2 linked regions of the Allochromatium vinosum DSM 180 genome follow. The protein of the gene in region 1 binds, or shares a complex with, the protein of each later gene. Links are inferred from orthologs where the notes say so. Each region holds a gene or a part of one and is shown on either strand. Other genes may lie near its edges. The genes, in order: dsbD and ALVIN_RS01840.

Evidence for each region.
Region 2: the proteins of dsbD (region 1) and ALVIN_RS01840 are in contact, whole or in part, in a crystal structure (PDB 1JZD), measured with the Escherichia coli proteins. The link is inferred for Allochromatium vinosum DSM 180 from one-to-one orthologs.

Annotation. Positions count from the first base shown.
Region 1 is NC_013851.1:2,185,774-2,193,951, forward strand. The notes cover bases 196-3,197. They hold dsbD (protein-disulfide reductase DsbD), read right to left. Parts: upstream 2,833-3,197; coding sequence 559-2,832; downstream 196-558. Other genes in these bases: ALVIN_RS09495 (TlpA family protein disulfide reductase), read right to left, coding at 196-562; cutA (divalent-cation tolerance protein CutA), read right to left, coding at 2,871-3,197. In the rest of the region: more of ALVIN_RS09495, read right to left, coding at 1-195; more of cutA, read right to left, coding at 3,198-3,209; ALVIN_RS09510 (FxsA family protein), read left to right, coding at 3,369-3,797; ALVIN_RS09515 (PilZ domain-containing protein), read right to left, coding at 3,821-4,246; ALVIN_RS09520 (J domain-containing protein), read left to right, coding at 4,379-5,926; ALVIN_RS09525 (hypothetical protein), read right to left, coding at 5,944-6,255; ALVIN_RS09530 (MlaA family lipoprotein), read right to left, coding at 6,417-7,163; rnt (ribonuclease T), read left to right, coding at 7,287-7,967; grxD (Grx4 family monothiol glutaredoxin), read right to left, coding at 7,978-8,178. UniProt on the Escherichia coli protein: Required to facilitate the formation of correct disulfide bonds in some periplasmic proteins and for the assembly of the periplasmic c-type cytochromes.
Region 2 is NC_013851.1:432,077-440,186, forward strand. What follows is about bases 1,145-4,078. They hold ALVIN_RS01840 (DsbC family protein), read left to right. Parts: upstream 1,145-2,211; coding sequence 2,212-2,946; downstream 2,947-4,078. Other genes in these bases: xerD (site-specific tyrosine recombinase XerD), read left to right, coding at 1,145-1,629; ALVIN_RS01835 (YajQ family cyclic di-GMP-binding protein), read left to right, coding at 1,717-2,199; ALVIN_RS01845 (PP2C family protein-serine/threonine phosphatase), read left to right, coding at 2,974-3,756; ALVIN_RS01850 (queuosine precursor transporter), read left to right, coding at 3,764-4,078. Also shown: ALVIN_RS01820 (YcgN family cysteine cluster protein), read right to left, coding at 1-66; ALVIN_RS01825 (methylated-DNA--[protein]-cysteine S-methyltransferase), read left to right, coding at 207-728; more of xerD, read left to right, coding at 736-1,144; more of ALVIN_RS01850, read left to right, coding at 4,079-4,537; ALVIN_RS16855 (hypothetical protein), read right to left, coding at 4,696-4,908; ALVIN_RS01855 (hypothetical protein), read right to left, coding at 4,905-5,327; ALVIN_RS18135 (hypothetical protein), read right to left, coding at 5,349-5,483; ALVIN_RS01860 (hypothetical protein), read left to right, coding at 6,124-6,366; ALVIN_RS01865 (glycosyltransferase), read right to left, coding at 6,342-7,526; ALVIN_RS01870 (hypothetical protein), read left to right, coding at 7,609-8,022. UniProt on the Escherichia coli protein: Acts as a disulfide isomerase, interacting with incorrectly folded proteins to correct non-native disulfide bonds.

The sequences.
Region 1 (8,178 bases):
TCACGAGAAGTGGATTCAGGAGCTCGGCCAGCTCCTCGGCGCTCAGTTCGCCGATCTGGCCGTGGACACGCCGCCCATGCCGATCGAAGATCACGGTGAAGGGCAGCACCTCCAGTCGGTTGCCGAGCTGGACTGAGAATTTGAGCACCTCGGGCGTGGCGATCAAAAGCGGATAGTTGACCGGCTGCTCGGCGACGAAGGCTCGCACGTCCTCGACCTGATCGACCGCGATACCGACGAACTGTACGCCGGATTCGCGCAACCGTTCCTGGATCTCGACGAAACGCGGGATCTCGGACAGACAGGGTGGACACCAGGTCGCCCAGAAGTTGAGCACCAGCACCTTGCCAGCCCAGGCATTGCTGGCGACCTCACGCCCCTCGAGGTCGGTCAGGCGAAAGTCGGGCAGGGTCTGGAGCGACTCGGCCTGGAGCTCGAAGCGTTCAGTGTCTCTACCGCTGTCGGCGTTCTCGAACTCGACCCAGCGCTGACCGATGATGGCCGTGCCGATACTGATGCCGCCGGCGAGCGCGGTGACGAGGATGACTTTCAGGGCTTTCATGGCGCGACCTGGCGCAGATGCGCGGCGAACGGCTCGGCAGGCTTGAAGCCCACCAGACGATAGTTGGCGAGTTCCTGGCCGGTGCGATCGAAGAACAGGATCGCCGGCGGACCGGGCAGGCCAAAGCGACCCTGGATCAGGGCGCGATCCTCGTCATCGTTGGCCGTGACATCGGCCTGGAGCCGGACGAAGCGGCTCATCTCGGCGATCACGGTCGGGTCGCTGAAGGTGTAGCGCTCCATCTCCTTGCAGGACACGCACCAGTCGGCATAGAAGTCGAGCAGCACGGGTTGGCCGTTCGACTGGGCCTGTGCCAGTTCGCGCTCCAGATCGGCCACCGATTTGATGCGCTTGAAAACGACGTGCTCGGCGCTACTGGCGACGCTGCCCGTCGGCAGTAGACCCCGCAACGGCTGGAGCGTATCACGCCCACCGGCCGCCGCGCCGACCAGCATGAGCGACCCATAGATCAGCAGCGCCAGACCCAAGCCTTTCCACAGCTTGGTCCAGCCGCTCGCGCCCGGCTGGAGCTGAGTGAGCGCGCCCATATAGACCGCCGAGCAGATCAGTAGCAGCGCCCAGAGCAGCATGGCAACCGCCGGAGGCAGAATGCGTTCGAGCATCAGGATGGCCACGCCCAGCAGCGCCACGCCGAACACCGCCTTGACCGCGTCCATCCAGACTCCGGCGCGCGGCAGATAGCGACCGGCCGAGGTGCCGATGACGATCAGCGGCGCGCCCATGCCGAGACTGAGCGCGAACAGCGCCAGCCCGCCGAGCAGGGCGTCGCCGGTCTGGCTGATGTAGATCAGCGCTCCGAACAGCGGCGGCGCCACACAGGGTCCGACGATCAGCGCCGAGAGCAGACCCATGATGGCCACGCCGATCAGGGTGCCGCCCTCCTGACGGTTGCTGAGTTCGGCGAGCTTGGTTTGCAGACCGGAGGGCAGTTGCAGTTCATAGAAACCGAACATGGACAGCGCCAGCCCCACGAACACCAGGGCGAAGGCGGTCAGAATCCAGGGATTCTGGAACACCGCCTGGAGATTGGCTCCGAACAGCCCGGCCAGCACGCCGATGACCGTATAGGTCAGGGCCATCGCCAGCACATAGACCAGCGAGAGCACGAACGCCTTGCGCGTGGTCAGCCCCGCGCCCTGTCCGGCGATGATGCCCGAGAGGATCGGGATCATCGGGAAGACGCAGGGCGTGAAGGCCAGCAGCAGCCCAAAGCCGAAGAAGACGGCGATGATCACCCACAGCCCTTCGCCCGCGAGCACGGCGGCGATGCGATCCTGCTCGGAGACCGGCGGGGCGCTCTCGCTCGGACCATTGGCCGGCGAGGCCTTCTCCAGCGCCGCCATCACCGAGGCATCGGCGATCGCCGCCGGCGCTTCGGGCAGATTCAGCGCAAGCCGCTGAGTCTGCGGCGGATAGCAGATTCCGATTTCGGCGCAACCCTGATATTTGACGACCAGGGTCACGTCGGTCGGTGCCGTCGCGGCGCGTCTGAGCGGCACGGTCAGATCGAGCCGGCCCTGATAGATCCGGACATCGCCGATCGAGCCGTCGGGCAGCACCGAATCATGCTTGAGCGTCCCCGCCGGACGTTCGACGGCACCGAGCGCAACCTCGGGCGACTCGAAGAGCGCGAGTTCGACCAGATCGGCATAGAGATAGGTTCCGGGCGCGATGTCCCAGGTGAGCTGCACCAGATCCGGCGCGACGACCTCGGACTGGAAGCGGAAGGCGTGCTCGACCGCCGGGATCTCGTCCGTGCCGGCCAGCCCCTGACTGGTCGCGGTGGACGACAGCAAGGTAGCCAGACGGCTCGGTTTGGCCTCGGGTGAGGCCTGTGCCGCGACGGGCAGGATCGGCGGCAATTGGAGCGTGAAGGTTTCGCGATGCGGCGGATAGCAGAATCCGGCATCGGCGCAGCCCTGCGAGCCGACGCGCAGTGTCAGATGACTGCCGGAGTCGGGTGTGCGCGTGATGGGCAGATCGACCATGAGCCGTCCGTGATAGGTCTCGACCTCGCCGAAGAACTCATCCTGCTTGATCTCGGCCTCGGGCAGCACAGCGTTGCCGAGTGTGATGCCAGGCGTCTCGGAGTCGAACCTGATTTTGCTGCGATAGAGATAGTACCCATCGGCGGTGTCCCAGATGACGCGGACGGCTTCCGGCCCGGCCACCTCGGCGCTGACCGGAAAGGCTTGCTCCTGGGTCAGGAAGTCATCGGCCAGCGCCTGGGTACCGCCCACGGCGACCATCAGCCACAGCCAAGCCCAAGCTAAAAACCACGGTCGTTTCACGAGCCCTGCTCCACGGTGTTCACGCATTCGCTCACCCAATTCAGATAGTCGCTCGCTCCCGAGACGATGGGGAGGGCGATGATCTCCGGTACCTCGTAGGGATGCAACTGACGCAACCGCTCAGCGAGCGGCTCGACACGCGCCTCGACGGTCTTGATCAACAGCAGCACTTCGGAATCGTGCTGGATGCGCCCCTCCCAACGATAGACCGAGGTCAGGCCGGGAAGCAGATTGACACAGGCGGCCAGCCGCTCCCCGACCAGGGATTCGGCCAGACGCCGCGCCGTGTCCCCGTCGGGACAGGTGCAGAGGATCAAACGACAGTGGGTCGACATGGTTGGAACTCGATCTCGTTTGGACTTGATCTCGCCGACAGGGTAAGGTTTCCGCAAACCGTCGGGGGTCTGACGAACGCCGGCTTCTGACCGCGCCGGCCGCGATAGATTCCATCCGGCCGTCTCCGACGCCCCCTTCATCCAATGGAGAATGCCATCGTGCCGCTGCTCATCCTGCTCTTCGTCGGTCTGCCGCTGACCGAAATCTATTTTCTGATCCAGGTCGGCTCCGAGATCGGGGCCCTGCCGACCATCCTGCTCTCGATCCTGACGGCCGTCATCGGCGCCTGGCTGGTCCGCTATCAGGGCTTCGGCGTGCTGATGCGGGTGCGCGAACTGCTCGATCGGGGTGAGGTGCCGGCCATCGAGCTGATGGACGGGGCGCTCATCCTGGCCGCCGGACTCTTCCTGATCCTGCCGGGCTTCCTGACCGACAGCCTGGGCTTCCTGCTGCTGATCCCACCGCTGCGCCGACGGCTGATCGAGCGTTATATCCGGATCCAGCCCGTAAACACACAAGCGCCCGGCGAGGTCCGGACCGAGACACGGGTGCGGGTGATCGAGGGTGAGTTCCGCCGCGACGACTGAGCCGACTCCAGCCCGACCGGGGATCAGCCGCCGCCGGGGAAGCGATCGGCGTATTTCTGGATCCATTCCCGCGCCGCTTCCTCGCTGCTCAGTGAGCGTCCCTCGCATGCCAGGATCTCGTGACGATAGTGCTCGATATGACAGACCTGCTCGACCATCCGTACCCCGTAACGATCCTCGATGCCCTCGAAGCGCACCCCGACCTCGAAGACCGCTCCGTGCTGATGGCACCAGGCGACGATGCCATCGACCTCGAACACCGGATCGACGATCGGGATCTGGATATGGATGCCCGTTCCGGGCTGGATGGCCAGACGCGAGCTGAAACAGAGTCCACCCTCGCCGATGTTGCGCAGATAATCGCGCTCGTCGGCGATCACCTCGCGCAATGAATAGCGGATGGGTACGTCGGATGGATGGCGAAGGAAGCGACGTGTCTCCCCGGTCATGATCCACCTCGTCTCACGCGATCGGTCAGCCTGCCCCGATCCTGTCTCGATGAAGCCTAACAAAACACGCCTCCTCGTCCTCCACGACGAAGAGCCGCAGGTTCCATTCTCGTCACACTCCCAGCCCGATCCATGAGCCTGTCCTGGACACACCAGATCGCCAAAGCACTTGCCGGCGGACGACCGACCCCGGCACTGGAGCTGCATCTCGACGCCCTGCTCGTCTGGCTGAACAATCCGGACAATCCGCGCGTGGCCGAGCTGGAGCGGGCCATCGGGCGGCAGCGGCTCGCGCGCGATCAAGCCGGCGCGAGCGCCTACCGTCTGCTCGACCGGCAGTTCTTCCCCGACGAGGCGCCTCCCTCGCCCGCCACCCTGGGGTTTGCGCCCGGCACCGCCGCCGCGCACGCCAAGCTGCGCTATCGCCGGCTGATGCAGGTCTATCACCCGGACCGGCATCCCGAGCGTACCGCTTGGGCGACCCGTCGCACCGAACAGATCAACCGCGCCTTCGCCGCCTTCCAGCGCGGCGAGACCGGCACGACACGCGCCGGCACCCGCCAGGAGCCGGGACATCGAGACGCCGTAAAGCCATCCAGCTGGCGCCTGCCGCCGGCCTGGTTCCCGCCCGCACTCAGAGACGCGATCGCGCCGGCCTGGGTCTGGACGCACGACCGCTGGTTGGCACTCACACCGCTCCAGAAGCGAATGCTGAGCACGGCCGCCATCGTCTGCGCCCTGATACTCACGGTCGCGCTCTGGCCGCAGGAGCCGCCCCGGCTGGCTCCCCGGATCATTCACCATCCGCTCGGTGTCGAGCCGACACCCGTTCTCGCGGACGAACCGACACCTGACGAGCCGGAGCCACAGCCACCAGAGATCATCGCGACCGAGCCGGTCCCAGAGGCGGCGCCACGGCCGGCCATCATTCCACCGACGCCCGCGCCGGATGACTCACCAAGCGAGGTGCCGGTCGTCGCCTCCCGCGGAAACGCCCCGCCCGACCTGGAGTCGAGCGTCGTACCCGAGGTCTCGGATCATGAGAGATGGGCTCCGGACAAGCCCGCTCAAGCAGCATCGGAACCCAAGCCGGAACCGGCGCCAAAAACGGATACGGCGATTCCGGCGATCACCGGGGCGACGGATCTGCCGGCGGCCCCGTCCCTGAGTGCGCCCCGGCCCGACCCCATGACATCGCTCGCTCCGCACGCCGACATTCCGGCAGCGGCCACGCCCGAGCCGCCCAGGCCGCCGGCACTACCCGAGATGCCCCTGACACTGAGCACGGCTCCAGCCGTCTCGACCGCCAGTGCACCGCTCGCCACCCGCTGCCAGACCGCCGCCGAGATCCTGAGCCGTTTCCAGAGCGCCTATCAGAATGGCGCGCTCGATACGCTCATGGCGCTCTACAGCCCGCTGGCCAAGGAGAACGAGCTGGCCACCTGGTTCGCCATTCGCCAGACCTACGCCGAATGGTTCCGCACCACTTCGGCGCGGCGCATCGGCTTCGAGCAGATTCAGGTTCAGCCCATCGCCGACAGTCAGCGCTGCGCCCTCATGGCCGTGTTCCAGGTCAGCTATCTCGACCGGCAGTCGCATCTGGTGACGCAGGCCGGGATCATCGAACTGCTGCTCGAACACAAGGGGGCGGACTGGAGCATCCTCCGGGCGCGGTATTGATCCACCGGACTCAGCGATCAGGCGTATGCGTCGATACCCTGGAAGGACCGCAGATCGTCGCGCTGTTCCAGGCGTTGCGTGGCCTCATAGGCCGCCATGGCGCGCCGCCCATACCCATCGCCGGCCATAACCCTGACCGGGGCGCTATAGGGACGTCGATGCTGAGAAGACTCCTCGGTGCGCTCGGCTCGCGTCACCGGGCGCTCGGTCAGCGCCTCGGTATCGGCCCTGGTGACGGCCGGCGGAGGCACGACCGGCAGCGTCCGCTCCCAAGAGGACTCGGAAACGATCGAGTAGGAGAGCGCCGCCGGTGAACCGAGGATCTGCATCGGGAACCGTGACCAATACTGAGGCACGTCGACGGATGGAGGGGATCACCGCCGATCCGAGATCCCGCCGAGCTATCAACAGTGTAGACGGCTTGCCCGTGCAGGACATCCATCGGCAGCGAGCGCGCGCTCCGGCGCCCGGATGCCGATGGGTCGGGCGATCAGAACTCGACTTCGTCCCAGAAATCGGGTTGTGAGGTATCGGTCGGCGGATTGCCGTCGTAGACCAGACTCTGACGACGCTGGAGATAGGCGTCGCGAACGAAGCTGTAGGGATCGATGGAGGCCTCCTCGACGATCTCGGTCGCCGTCAGAAGGTCCGCGCGCCGGTCGATCACCCGTACCCCGACCAGTCCCCAGTGCACCTGATGCTTCTTGAGATTGACCAGCGGGTCCATGACGATGTCGCCCCCCATACCGATGGCATCGCGCATGGAACTCGGTCCGAGGAAGGGCGTTACCAGATAGGCGCCCGACTCCAGGCCCCAGTAGCCCAGCGTCTGCCCGAAGTCTTCCTTGTAGCTCGGCAGGCCGACGTTGGTGGCCACGTCGACGAAGCCCAGCACGCCGACGGTGGAGTTGATGAAGACGCGCCCGACATCACTGCCCGCGCGCGACATCTTGAACTGCAGGACGTTGTTCACCGCCGAGGTGACATCGGCGAGGTTGTCGAAGAAGTTGGTGATGCCGCGATCGACCGGCTCGGGCGTCACCTTCTGATAACCCCTGGCGATCGGCTGTACGAGCGCCTTGTCGAAATTCATGTTGAAGCGGAAGGTGGCCCGGTTTAAAGGCTCCAGCGGATCGCGCGGATCAAGCTCGCGATCGGGCTTGGAGGCGCACCCCAGCAAAAGCGTTGGCGCCACCAGCCAAGCCAGTGCGCGCGTCCATGATCGACCCATCACCATACCCATATACCTGGCGAATTTCCTCAATGACTGGCCGAATCCTACCACAGCGCGAAGCGGTGTCGGAGACTCACCGCTACCGAGAGCATTGGCATTCGTCGCGCGCGCACTTATGCTGTGGCGATGAGAGAACAGGAACACATCCCCAACGGCATCGCCCGGCGCTTTCGCGGCTTCCTGCCCGTAGTGGTAGACGTCGAGACCGCCGGCTTCGATGCCCAGCGCCACGCCCTGCTGGAGGTCGCGGCCGTCATCATCCGCCAGCGGTCCGACGGTCTGCTCGAACCCGCGCCGACGCTCGCCTGCCACGTGCTGCCCTTCGTCGGCTCGGAACTCGACCCGCGCGCGCTGGCCTTCAACGGCATCGATCCCCATCACCCTTTCCGTGATGCGATCTCGGAGCACGATGCACTCGAACGCATCCTCACCCCGATCCGCAAGGCGGTGAAGTCGACCGGCTGCAACCGCGCCATCCTGGTCGGACACAATGCGCACTTCGACCTGGGATTCATCAAGGCCGCCGTCGAGCGCACCGGCTACAAGCGCAATCCCTTCCATGCCTTCAGCGTCTTCGATACCGTCACGCTCGGCGGACTGATGTTCGGTCAGACCGTGCTCGCCAAGGCATCCAGGGCGGCGGGACTGCACTGGAAGCACAGCGAGGCGCACTCAGCGGCCTATGACGCCGAGCAGACCGCGCGGCTGTTCTGCGCGGTCGTCAATCGCTGGCGCGAACTCGATCCCGAGCGCTACTGGGAACGCAATTCCGAGGTGGTGGCAGGGTCGGACCAGGGGCCGGCTTGAGCACGGTCGCTCAGGCGTCGTCGGCCTTGGCGACGGCCTGCTCCATCATCGTCTTCAGCTCGCCGCTGGCGTGCAGTTCGAGCGTGATGTCACAGCCGCCCACCAGCTCACCGTCGATGTAGATCTGCGGAAAGGTCGGCCAGTCGGCAAAGCGCGGCAGATGCTCGAAGATCTCGGGGTCTTGCAGGACGTTGACATAGGCAAAGGGCAC
Region 2 (8,110 bases), 1.8 Mb from region 1 along the record:
GAGCGACTCCCACTGCGCGGCGGTCAGTTCGGTCAGGGGCGTGGTTTCCCAAAAGCGTTCGTTCATCGGGCGAGGACTCGTGTTTGGCTTGGCGACCATGGTTCATGGTCGGTGAGGCTGGATCGGAATGACGATTCTGAGGCCAGGATGTCCGGCCGTCGACCGCATTCGATCTCGATCGACATCGACGTGGAGGAGAACGAGATATGTGTCATGACGCTCAGTGCCTGATCGAGACGCCGATCGGCCGGCTGGGCCTGCACTGGCGGGGCGATGTCCTGACCGGCATCGAGCTGGACCCGCTGCCAGCCGATGGCCAGTCACCGTCAGAGTGCGAGCCGCCACAGGCGATCACGCGCCAGCTCGACGCCTATTTCCAGGCGCCCGAAACGCGCTTCGAGCTACCGCTGGAGCTGGCCGGCACGGCGTTTCAGCAACGGGTGTGGGCGCTGTTGCGCGCCATCCCGGCCGGTCAGACGCGCACCTATGGCGAGATCGCCCGCGAACTCGGCAGTGCGGCGCGCGCGGTCGGACAGGCCTGCCGTGCCAATCCATGCCCCATCGTGGTGCCCTGTCATCGGGTCGTCGGCCAGCGCGGACTTGGCGGTTTCGCTGGAGACCTGTCGGGCCGGCGGCTCGCCATCAAGCGCCGGCTGTTGGAGCACGAGGGTATTTTGCGGTATTCGACGCTGGTCGACAGCACGCTCGGACCGACGACGGTCCTCTGAAGACAGGATGGACGACCGCGCACTGATCGAAGGCTTCGCCGACGCACTCTGGATGGAACGCGGCCTGAGCCGGAACACGCTCACCGCCTATCAGTCCGATCTGCGTGCTTTCGCGCACTGGCTGAGCCAGGAGCGCGGGCGCACGCTGATCGCCGCCGAACGGGCCGATCTGCTCGACTATCTGGCCCGGCTCGCCAAGCAAGGCCGCAACCCGCGCTCCAGTGCACGCCTGCTGTCCTGTCTGCGCCAGTTCTATCAGCATCTGCGCCGGCGCGGTCTGATCGAGGCCGATCCCAGCGCCCGCGTCGAGGCGCCCAAGCTTGGGCGCCCGCTACCCAAGAGTCTGAGCGAAGCCGATGTCGAAGCCCTGCTCAACGCACCGGATACCGAAGACGCGCGCGGCCATCGCGACCGCACTATGCTGGAGGTGCTCTATGCCAGCGGTCTGCGCGTGAGCGAACTGGTGAACCTCACCCCCAGTCAGGTCAGCCTGACCCAGGGCGTGGTGCGCATCCTCGGCAAGGGCGGCAAGGAGCGTCTGGTGCCGCTCGGCGAGGACGCCTGCAACTGGCTGCGCGACTATGTGCGTGGTCCCCGGTTCGACATCCTCGGCGGCCGGGCCAGCGACTTCCTGTTCCCGACCCGCCGCAGTGACTGCATGACGCGCCAGGCGTTCTGGCAGCTCATCAAGCGCTATGCCATTCTGGCCGGGGTCGCCAAACCGCTCTCGCCTCACACCCTGCGCCACGCCTTCGCCACCCATCTGCTCAATCATGGCGCCGATCTGCGCGTGGTGCAGATGCTGCTCGGCCACAGCGATCTCTCGACCACCCAGATCTACACGCATGTGGCGCGCGAGCGGCTCAAGCAGCTCCATGCCCGTCATCATCCGCGCGGCTGACGTGATCGCGTGCGCCAGAGTCGTGTCGAATGGGTTAAGATTCGGGGCATTCTTCACGCAACAGCATTGTCGAGAGTCTGTACATCCATGCCTTCCTTCGACGTCGTCTCCGAGATCGATCTGCAAGAGGTGCGCAACGCGGTCGATCAGTCCAACCGCGAGATCGGCACCCGCTTCGATTTCAAGGGCGTCAACGCCAGTTTCGAGCTGAGCGACGACAAGATCCTGCTCACCGGCGAGCAGGAGTTCCACCTCCAGCAGATGATGGATATCCTGCGCCAGAAACTGGTCAAACGCGGGATCGACCTGGCGAGCCTCGACCCCGGCGAACCCGTGACCAACCTGAGCAGTGCGCGTCAGGAGGTCAAGCTCAAGCAGGGCGTCGACTCCGACACCGCCAAGACCCTGGTCAAGGCCATCAAGGCGAGCAAGGCCAAGGTGCAGGCCCAGATCCAGGGCGATCAGCTCCGCGTCACCGGCAAGAAGCGCGACGATCTCCAGGAGGTCATTGCACTGCTGCGTGGCGGTGACTGGGGGCTGCCCTTACAGTTCAACAACTTCCGCGACTAGGGTTTCGACGCCATGAACAGACTGACTCAACGCCTCCTGATCGCCGCCGCCCTGGTCCTGTCCAGCGGCCTGGCGCTCGCCGCGCCCGAGCAGAAGATCCGTGAGGCACTCAAGGAGATCGCTCCCGATCTCGAGATCAGCAACATCCAGCCCTCGCCGATCAAGGGACTCTACGAGGTCATGGCCGGCACCGATCTGATGTATATCACCGCCGATGGCCGTCACTTCATCAGCGGTCACATCGTCGATCTCAAGACGCGCGAGGATCTCACCGAGCCGCGTCTGTCCGAGGCGCGCAAGCGGCTGATCGACCGTATCGGCGAGAACGACATGGTCGTCTTCGGCGACAAGGATGCCAAGCACACCATCACCGTCTTCACCGACATCGAGTGCGGCTACTGCCGCAAGCTGCACAGCCAGATCGCCGACTACGAGAAGGAAGGCATCCGGGTGCGTTACCTGTTCTTCCCGCGTGCCGGCAAGGGCAGTCCGGCCTTCGACGAGGCCGTCTCGGTCTGGTGCGCCGGTGACGCTGAGGCCCGTCGCACGGCCATGACCAAGGCGAAGGCCGGTGAGCCGGTCGCCTCCAAGACCTGTGACAATCCGGTCGAGGAGCACATGGCACTCGGTGCCGATCTCGGATTGCGTGGTACGCCGGCCATCCTCACCGACACCGGCGAACTCATCCCCGGCTATGTCGAGCCCAAGCGTCTGGCTGCTCAGCTCAACAGCCAGTCCGGTGGCTGAGCGCCCCGCCAGCCCGAGCGCGCCGTGATGGATGCCAATCCCATCAGTGCCTTCGAACTGGACTTCGCTTGGTGCACCGATCAGGGACGGGTGCGCCAGCGCAACGAGGACGCCGTGGTCGTGTGTCCCGAGTTCGGTCTGATCGTGGTCGCCGATGGTGTCGGCGGGGCCTCGGCCGGTCATGTCGCCAGCCGTCTGGCGACCGGGACCATCGCCGAGCGCTTCGGCCGGCGCGTCGGCGCCAGCGCCAATGCCGAGAAGGCGCGGCTCTATCTCCAGGCCGCCGTCGAGGAGGCCAACATCACCATCCTGCGCCATGCCAAGGAGCATCCCGAGTGCGCGGGAATGGGCACGACCGTGGTCGTCGGTGCGGTCGGGCAGGACTGGCTGGCCTTCGCCCATGTCGGTGATTCACGTCTCTACCGGCTGCGCGGCGAGGAGCTGGTCCAGCTCTCGCGCGACCATTCGTTCATCCAGGAGGTCGTGGATCAGGGCTTCTTCAACACGCGCGAGGATGCGCGGCGCTATGGCATCGGAGAGAACATCCTGACCCGCGCCCTGGGGTCGACGCCCAGCGTGGCGGTGTCGTCCGATGTGATCGCGATCGACAGCGGCGATCTCTTCCTGTTCTGCACCGATGGACTGAGTGGTCTGGTGCCGGACGACTGGCTGAAGCAGATCCTGAGTTCGATCGGGGACGACGCACTCGAATCGGCGGCCGATGCCCTGGTGCGGCTGGCCAACGAGCGCGGCGGAAACGACAACATCACGCTCGCTCTGCTGCGTGTCGGAGAGCGGGTGGCGGTCTGAGGCCGGAATGTTCGACCGACCGACCCGGCTGTTCATCGTTCTCGGCGGTTTCTTCGTCTGTAATGCTCTGATCGCCGAGTTCCTGGGGGTGAAGATCTTCGCCCTCGAAGCGACCCTGGGACTGGCGCCACTCGACTGGAATCTGTTCGGTCAATCCGGCTCTTTGAGCTTCACCGCCGGCGTGCTGCTGTGGCCGGTGGTGTTCATCATGACCGACATCATCAACGAGTACTACGGCCGGCGCGGCGTGCGGCTGCTCTCCTATCTGACGGTCGGGCTCATCCTCTATGCCTTCGCTTTCGCCTATCTGTCGATCGGGCTTTCGCCGGCCGACTGGTGGGTCGGTATCCAGTCCGGGCAGGGCGTGCCGGACATGCAGGCGGCCTTCAGCGCCATCTTCGGTCAGGGCATGTGGATCATCGTCGGCTCGGTGGTCGCCTTCCTCATCGGCCAGATCGTCGATGTCACTGTCTTCCATCGCATCCGGCGGCTGACCGGCGGGCGCCATGTCTGGGCGCGCGCGACCGGCTCGACCCTGATCTCGCAGTTCATCGACAGCTTTGTGGTGCTCTATGTCGCCTTCGTGCTCGGGCCGCAGCAATGGCCGATGGAGCTGTTCCTCGCGGTGGGCACGGTGAACTATGTCTACAAGTTCGTCGTCGCCATCGTGCTCACGCCCCTGATCTATCTCGGGCGTGCGCTGATCGATCGCTATCTGGGTGATGAACTCTCCGGAACGCTTCGCGAACGCGCGGCGGCGGCTGAAGGGTTGGCCTGGTAGTGGGCCTCCAGTTCGGGGTGCAGGCCGTGGGCGAGTGGAAAAAGGCGAGTCGCGGTGTCCTGCCGAAGCACTTGGGGCAGCGGCCCAGGGTAGCGAACGTGATAACCGCTGGTCGGCAGCGTGGCTTCGATGGCGGTTTAGAAAGCGGCTTCACGGGGTCAGCTCCCGAGTAACCCGATTTCTGTTTCGTGGTTGCTTGCAGCCGACTGCGGTGCGTCTTCACCTAGCACGACCGGTTTGCCACCTTGCCAGATCACAGCGTACTGACCTAGCCGCCGCTTTCTTTCCAGTGCCTTGTCCACGGCTTGGCTGAGTGCACCCAGTAGCCGGCGACCTTCCTCCGATGGCATGGTTTTACGATGAATGTTCATGATTGTGACTCCTTGAGCAGACGCTGAAAATGATCCTCGTGCAGGATGTCTCGGTTTTCCGCTTGCTGTTCGAAGACCAGCATCGGGTGTTCTCCAGCGTTCATGAAACAGGTGCAGCGGTCCACGCGGTGACTGAAGTCGTTGAGTAGGTGGCGCAGGCCGCGTGGAAAGCGCCGTTTGATATCGACCTCTGGAATATCATGTCCGCCGTGGGCCACACGTTCGGCGACTCGCAGCTTCGACATTTCCACGCTGGGTAGGGCCAGGTAGATGATTTCCACCCACCAACCCTCCCGCCGTAAGCGTTCGACCGTGCGTAGATGGGTTCGTCCCGCCAGGGTTGTTTCGAAGGCGAAATCTTTGCGGTCCGTTATGCAGACTTCGATTTCGCGCAGAAAAATCCGGCTGGCGGCCAGCAACTCGCGTTCGGGTGCGAGCGGTTAAAGTCCGGCGGCGATTAGATCGGCGTTGATGAAGCGGGAGCAGCCGGCAACCTGGGGCAGGTAGTCCAGAGCGAAGGTGGTCTTACCCGCGCCATTAGGGCCGGCGACGATCCAGCACTTGGGCGTCGTCATGTCCGCATCGCCTCCAGCGGAATATGGCCGTTGACGGAGGCGGTCATGAGGGTGACGCGGTGTTCTTTGACAAAGGATATGGAATCGCAAACCGCTTTCAACCTAACGCCATCCCGCTCGTCAGGTAGCGAAGCGAGAAGGTCGATGGCGTTCACTCCATTCATATGCCCCCCATTCGCCGATCCCATTCACCGCACAGCTTGCGGAACGAGCGACTGCGCTCGAACGCCTGCTGCAAATCCATGCGCGCAGTGAAAGCCGGCTGGTCGGTAGGTGTCACCTCCCGCAACAGCGCGTCGTGGCGCTTGAGCACGGCGCAGCATGTTCAATGGTAACATCACGAGCTCATGCTCATACTGCAGTGGACGATAGGGACCGCATGGCAGGTCGGCCACCGACCAGATGAAGTAGGCGAGTTGATGGAAGCTGGCGCTCATGGAGGCATCCGGGCAGAATTTCACATGTCTTGTCGATCAGGCGCAGTCTAGCAGGCCGCGATCGGTGCAGTCAGTGTGCCGGCGGCGTGTCTTGCGCACGCTGTCCGTGAGACAGGCCGCGAATCGGTGCGCGATCCCAGCGCCTTCGACCCGTCTGGACTAAGCTTCCATCAAGGCAATGATTTTTTGACGGAGGAACCGAGATGATCACCGGAATCGTCGGCCAAGCCGGTTGGATGGGGATGCAGCGGGGTATGGATGGGTTGAGTCAGAACGCCAGCGAGATCGCGGGCGCCGGCGTCAAGCCGCTGGAAGGCACCACGGTGCGCGACATCAGTGAGCCGCTGATCGATCAGACCGAGAACCTGCGTCAGGTCGAAGCCTCGGCCAAGGTGCTCCAATCCTCGACCGACGCCTTCGATCATCTGATCGATATCCTCGCCTGATCGATCACCCGCTCGTAGAACTTCAGCAGGCGGTCGGCCAGCACCGGGGCTGACCAGTCGTGTGCGTGTTCGACCGCCTCGCGCGCCAAGCGCTTGCGCAGCGTCGGATCCTTCAGCAGCCGCACCGCCTTGCCGGCAAAGTCCACCTCGTCTTCCTCGGCGATGAGCGCGCCCTGCCCCTCGCCCAGCACTTCCTTGGTGCCCATGACCGCCGTCGAGACCACGGGCACGCCGAGCGCCATGGCCTCCAGCAACACCAGTCCCTGGGTCTCGGTGCGTGAGGCGAAGAGAAAGGCCGTACCGGCCCGATAACAGTCCTCCAGACTGCCGTCGCGATTCAGATAGCCCAGAAAGCGCGTGTTGTCGGCCAGCCCCAGTTGTTCGGCCAGACGCTCCAGATCGCGCTGCGCCGGTCCCTCACCGGCGATCACCAGCAGCACGTCCGGCACCTCGGCCTTGATCCGGACCAGTGCGCGCAGGATGAATTCGATGTTCTTCTCGAAGGCGAGCCGGCTCACCAGCACCAGCACCGGACGCTCGGGCGGGATGTCATGACGCGCCCGGAAGCGCTGACCGTCGCCCTGGCTGAACTGATCCAGATCGATCCCGGTGGGGATGACCTCCGCCGCAGTCTGGATCCCATAGTCCCGGAGCACGTCGAGCATCGCCTGGGAGGGCACCACGAGCGCATCGACACCGTTGCATTGGCTGGTCGAGAAATGGCGCGCGGCACCATGCATCCAGCGCGCCGGTACCCAGGGGACATAGTGATGCAGATACTGCTCGAAGAAGGTGTGATAGCTCTCGACCACGGGCAGTTCGAGCCGCTTGGCCAGCCCCAGGCCGGAATAGTGGGCGATGAAGGGCGTCTGGATGTGGAGCAGATCGAATCCGCGCCCTTTGAGTGTATCCGTCAGGCGGCGGATCTTGAATGGCTGGAGGATGCGATCCTCGGGGTCGATCGGCAGATAGCGCGAGGGGATGCGGATGATCTCGAACGACTCGTTCGCGCTTGCATCATAGTCACTCGAACCATAATCGGGCGCGATCAACGTGACTTCGTGCCCCTTGGCGCCGAATTCACGCGCGAAGGTCTGGATCGACGTCGAGACGCCGGTCACGCGGGGAAAATAGACATCCGAGATCATCAAGACGCGCATGGATCATTGCCCGAAACCGAAAAATCCGGCGATCATACCTGATAAATCGTCTTCATCGCTTCCAACCTTTCAGGAGCCAGTCATGGTAGATCGGTCACATCTCGTTCGGTTCATACGCACGGCAGGTCTGGTTTGGATCCTCGGGTGGCCGGCCCTCGCCGGCGCGCAGGGGCAGCAGACCGTCGTGCCCGCGCTCTGGGGGCAGGGAGTCAAGAGCTGCGCGGACTATCTCGCCAGTCGACCGGGACCGGGCGCGCCGGCCGGGATCGCCGGTGAGGAGTATCGACTCTACCGCCAGTGGCTGGCGGGCCTGGTCACGGGTCTGAACCTGGCCGTGGGTCGCGACGTGCTTGCGGGCAGTGAACTGGAGGCGGCCATGCTGCGCATCGGCTCGCTCTGCGAGAAGCAGCCTCAGGAGGATTTTTTCAATACCAGTCTGCGCCTGATCCGCTCGCTCGGACAGTTGCAGAGCGCTCCAGGCCAGGCAAAGCCGTAGAGATCCGGGTTGACAGCGCGGTCTCGCCGGATGCGCGCTGTCACGTAATCGTCATCTTGTCTTCATACAATGGGAACCAGCCGTGACG